One region of the Streptomyces sp. NPDC002889 genome, then DNA from elsewhere that is predicted to be linked to it. Evidence: riboswitches for the same ligand, from Rfam matches in the RefSeq annotation. Region 1 holds a riboswitch; the other holds the start of a gene.
What was found. A riboswitch is a leader RNA that binds a small molecule or an ion and turns the genes downstream of it on or off. The one in region 1 is predicted to bind glycine.
Positions count from the first base shown of each region.

Region 2: another riboswitch for glycine. It lies ahead of gcvP (aminomethyl-transferring glycine dehydrogenase); the one in region 1 lies ahead of gcvT (glycine cleavage system aminomethyltransferase GcvT).

Region 1 is NZ_JBIAPT010000001.1:323,173-325,624, reverse strand. It holds gene ACFYWI_RS01445 (AAA family ATPase) at 1-639, opposite strand, end outside; glycine riboswitch at 824-921, shown strand; gene gcvT (glycine cleavage system aminomethyltransferase GcvT) at 1,073-2,200, shown strand; gene gcvH (glycine cleavage system protein GcvH) at 2,259-2,452, shown strand, end outside.
Region 2 is NZ_JBIAPT010000014.1:10,072-12,523, reverse strand. It holds gene gcvP (aminomethyl-transferring glycine dehydrogenase) at 1-1,552, opposite strand, end outside; glycine riboswitch at 1,731-1,827, opposite strand; gene ACFYWI_RS21695 (PRC-barrel domain-containing protein) at 1,941-2,324, shown strand; gene ACFYWI_RS21690 (DNA polymerase IV) at 2,234-2,452, opposite strand, start outside.

The DNA of each region.
Region 1 (2,452 bases):
CAGCGTGCCCGCCGCCTCGCGGTCCAGCAGTACCGCCGAGGTGCAGCCGGCCGGGAGTCGGCCGGACTGCGCGGCGGTGAGGAGGCGGGAGACCGCCCGGCGGTGGCGGGCGAAGGCGTAGCCGGAGACGCCGCGGCCGCGCTCGCGCTGACCCGCGCGGGCGACCTGCGGAGTGACGTCGAGCAGGACCAGATGCAGCCCGGTCCCGCGTCTGCGCACCTCGCGGGCGATCCAGCGCCGCACCCAGGCCTGGGTGCCGCAGTCGTGGACGACGACGCTCCTGCCCGAGCGCAGCGCGCGCCGCAGGCCCGCGTAGTGGGCGATCCGGACGAAAGGGCGGTACAGGGCGTACGGCAGCAGGCGCGGCATCAGGGCATCCCACCGGTCCCGGGTGTCCTGCGAGTCGATCCCGAGGCCGCGCGCGGCCCGGTGGATCAGCGTGGACTTTCCACTGCCCGGCAGTCCGGAGACGACCACCACGTCACCGGCGGCAAAGACGAGGCTGTGCGGGCTGCGCCCCGAGCGGTCCCTCAGGTCGCGCAGTACCGGCGCGGGCGCCCCTGCCAGGCGAGCGGGCATGCCCGGCTGAGCGGGCACCCCCGTGGTCGTGGCATACGCACCGGACGGCTGCATCGTCATCACCCTCCCCCATGTCGGGTTCATCCACACCCTTGCCCATGAAGCGTAAAGAAATGGTAATGCCGCTCAACCTATTTACCGCTGTGCGACACCCCGGGCCCGACGGCGACGCGCTCCCGGGTCACCTGTCCCACTCTTCCCCGATGCGTGCAATGATGTGCGCGCCAACTGCATACCGGCCGCTTGAATCCGCGCGGGAGAGTCCCGGCCACCTGGTGTGGCGGGCGCCGAAGGAGCAAGTTCCTCCCTTGAATCTCTCAGGCCCCGTACCGCGTGCGATGAGGCAGATCTGAAAAGCGAGCCGCTGTCGAGTGGCTCCACCCAAGGTGCAAGTCACGACTACCCGTTCCGCGTAGTCGAGGCGAACCTCTCAGGTTCCGATGACAGATGGGGAGGATTGTCCTCGCCTGGCCATGCCCTGGGAGCCACATCTATGAGCAACGCCCCCCGTCTCACCTCTCTCGATGCCCTGCACCGCTCGCTGGGCGCGACCATGACCGACTTCGCGGGCTGGGACATGCCGCTTCGGTACGGGAGTGAGCGCGACGAGCACAACGCCGTCCGCACCAAGGCCGGCCTCTTCGACCTCTCCCATATGGGGGAGATCACCGTCACCGGCCCGCAGGCCGCCGAGCTCCTCGACTTCGCGCTGGTCGGCAACATCGGCTCCGTCGGGGTCGGCCGGGCCCGCTACACGATGATCTGCCAGGAGGACGGCGGGATCGTCGACGACCTGATCGTCTACCGCCTCGGCGAGACCGAGTACATGGTCGTCGCCAACGCGGGCAACGCGCAGATCGTCCTGGACGCCGTGACCGAGCGCGCGGAGGGCTTCGACGCCGAGGTCCGCGACGACCGTGACGCGTACGCGCTGATCGCCGTCCAGGGCCCGGAGTCCCCCGGCATCCTGAAGTCGCTGACGGATGCCGATCTGGACGGACTGAAGTACTACGCGGGCCTGCCCGGCACCGTCGCCGGCATCCCGGCGCTGATCGCCCGCACCGGCTACACCGGCGAGGACGGCTTCGAGCTGTTCGTCGAGCCGCAGCACGCCGAGAAGCTCTGGCAGGCGCTGACCGAGGCGGGAGCCCCGGCCGGTCTGATCCCGTGCGGTCTTTCCTGCCGCGACACGCTGCGCCTGGAGGCGGGCATGCCGCTGTACGGGCATGAGCTGACCACCGCCCTGACGCCGTTCGACGCGGGTCTCGGCCGGGTCGTGAAGTTCGAGAAGGAGGGCGACTTCGTGGGCCGCGAGGCCCTCCGGGCCGCCGCCGAGCGCGCCGCCGCCAGCCCGCCGCGCAAGCTGGTCGGCCTGATCGCCGAGGGCCGCCGCGTCCCGCGCGCCGGGATGGCTGTCGTTGCCGTGGGCGGAGCCGACGCCCCGGTGATCGGCGAGGTCACCTCTGGGGCCCCGAGCCCCACCCTCGGCAAGCCGATCGCCATCGCTTATGTGGACGCGGCACACGCCGAGCCCGGCACGCCGGGTGTCGGTGTGGACATCCGCGGAACACACGAGCCGTACGAGGTCGTCGCGCTGCCGTTCTACAAGCGCCAGAAGTGATCGTCCGCACCCTCTCTTCGTTCACCAGCACTCCCCCGCGTACAGGAGAATTCAGGTCATGAGCAACCCCCAGCAGCTGCGCTACAGCAAGGAGCACGAGTGGCTGTCGGCCGCCGAGGACGGCGTGTCGACGGTCGGCATCACGGAGCACGCGGCCAACGCGCTCGGCGACGTGGTGTACGTCCAGCTCCCCGAGGTCGGCGACACCGTGACCGCGGGTGAGACCTGCGGCGAGCTGGAGTCCACCAAGTC
Region 2 (2,452 bases), on a different contig from region 1:
TCAGCTTCATCGTGCAGGAGCCGAGCGGGATCATGCCCCGGTCCAGCGCATAGTCACGGTCGGCGAGGCGGCGCAGGTAGCGCAGCATCGCGGTCTCGGAGCGGTGCTGGTGGAAGACCGCGTGGGCGAGGTAGTCGTCGCTGCGCAGCACCGTGGCAGGCAGCGCCTCGGCATTGGAGGCGTCGAGCGCGTCGATGTCACCGCGCACCCCGAAGGCCGCCCAGACGGCGGCCAGCTGCGTACGGCCGGTGGTCTCGTCGCACGCGATGGAGACCTGGTCGGCGTCGACGAGGTGCAGGTTGACCCCGTCCTCGCGGGCGGCGGCCACGACGTCCGCGGCCTTGCCCGGCACCCGGACGGTCAGCGTGTCGAAGTACGACCCGTGCACGACCTCCACGCCGCCGGCCCGCAGACCTTCGGCGAGGAGGGTCGCGTAGCGGTGGGTCCGCCGCGCGATCGTCCGCAGGCCGTCGGGGCCGTGGTACACGGCGTACATGCCCGCCATCACGGCGAGCAGCACCTGGGCGGTGCAGATGTTGCTGGTGGCCTTCTCGCGGCGGATGTGCTGCTCGCGGGTCTGCAGGGCGAGGCGATAGGCCTTGTTGCCGTCCGCGTCCACGGAGACGCCGACAAGGCGGCCGGGCAGGCTGCGCGCGAACTTGTCGCGGACGGCCATGTAGCCGGCGTGCGGGCCGCCGAAGCCCATCGGGACGCCGAAGCGCTGAGTCGTGCCGACCGCGATGTCCGCACCGAGCTCGCCGGGCGAGGTGAGCAGGGTCAGCGCCAGCAGGTCGGCGGCGACCGTGACGATCGCACCGAGCTCGTGTGCCTGCTCGACGACCGGCCTCAGGTCCCGTACGGCACCGGAGGCGCCCGGGTACTGGAGCAGAACGCCGAAGACACCGCGCCCGGCGATCTCGGCGGGGATGCCCTGACTGAGGTCGGCGACGACGACCTCGACGCCGGTCGGCTCGGCACGGGTCTCGATCACGGCGATGGTCTGCGGCAGGGCGTCGGCGTCGACCAGGAAGACGCCGTCCTTGACCTTGCCGACCCGACGGGCCAGAGACATGGCCTCGGCGGCCGCGGTGGCCTCGTCGAGCAGCGAGGCGCCGGAGGTGGGCAGACCGGTCAGGTCGGCCACCACGGTCTGGAAGTTCAGCAGCGCCTCGAGGCGGCCCTGTGAGATCTCCGGCTGATAGGGCGTGTAGGCCGTGTACCAGGCCGGGTTCTCCATGACGTTGCGCAGGATGACCGGCGGAGTGAAGGTGCCGTAGTAGCCGAGCCCGATCATCGGAGCGAGCACCTTGTTGCGGTCGGCGAGCGCGCGCAGCTCGGCGAGCACCTCGGCCTCGGTGCGAGCGTCGGGGAGGTCGAGTGCCTCGGTGCTCTTGATCACATCCGGCACGGCGGCGGCGGTCAGCTCGTCGAGCGAGCCGTAGCCGACCTGCGCGAGCATCTTCGCCTGCGCCTCGGCGTCGGGCCCGATGTGACGCTGCTCGAAGGGAATGCCCCGCTCCAGCTGGGTAAGCGGAATCCGGTTGGCGGTCATGTGGGAGGCCTCCTGGTCTTGCACGACCTACGAGGGGCATCGCGGCGCGGATGCCCGGACGGCCTCCCCCTCTGTCATCTCAACCTGAGAGCTTCACCGGAACGCCCTGAGGCGGCCCGGCTTTCACCGTCGGTGAGAGCGGATGCCGTCCGACGCCCGCCCTGCTTTCCAGAGTGACCTCGTCCGTGCGGTACAGGGGCCTGAGAGATTCCGGGGAGGATTTGCTCCTTCGGCGCCGCCGGCACTTTCACCGGGGACTCTCCCGCACAGGGTCAACAGCCGATGTCAGCGTACCAGCGCGCCCCCTCGCCGATCGCTCAAGTGGCCGACACCCGTAATGTGCACTTCTGTAGTGCTTACAGAGCAGTTGCGACCTGTTGGAGGGACCGTGCAGACCGACATCGATCCGCGCAGCCTGATCGGCCGCAAGGCGTTCGACAGCAACGGCACCAAGATCGGCACCGTTGACGAGGTGTACCTGGACGATGCCACCGGAATTCCCGAATGGGCGGCCGTCCGCACGGGCCTGTTCGGCCGCGATGCCTTCGTCCCTCTGGAGCCCAGCAAGGTCGTCGACAACGCCCTCCGCGTGCCCTACGAGCGCGCACTGATCAAGGACGCCCCCGACTTCGGGGTCGGCCGCCATCTATCGCCCGAGCAGGAGCTGCAGCTCTACCACCACTACGGACTCGACATCTCCGGGCCGCCCGAGACGCCTGCTCCCTCCTCGGGTGACCGGACCTTCGGCCGTGTCCGTGGCCAGGAGGACTGAGGCGCCTCACTCCCGGGCGCGGGCGGTGCCACCAGCGGCAGCGGATCCGAGGGCTCCAGCTCGGGGTCGTCGATCCGGAACGTGCGCACCCGCCCCGGCCGCGATCCGGGCTCCTCGAAACGGACGGT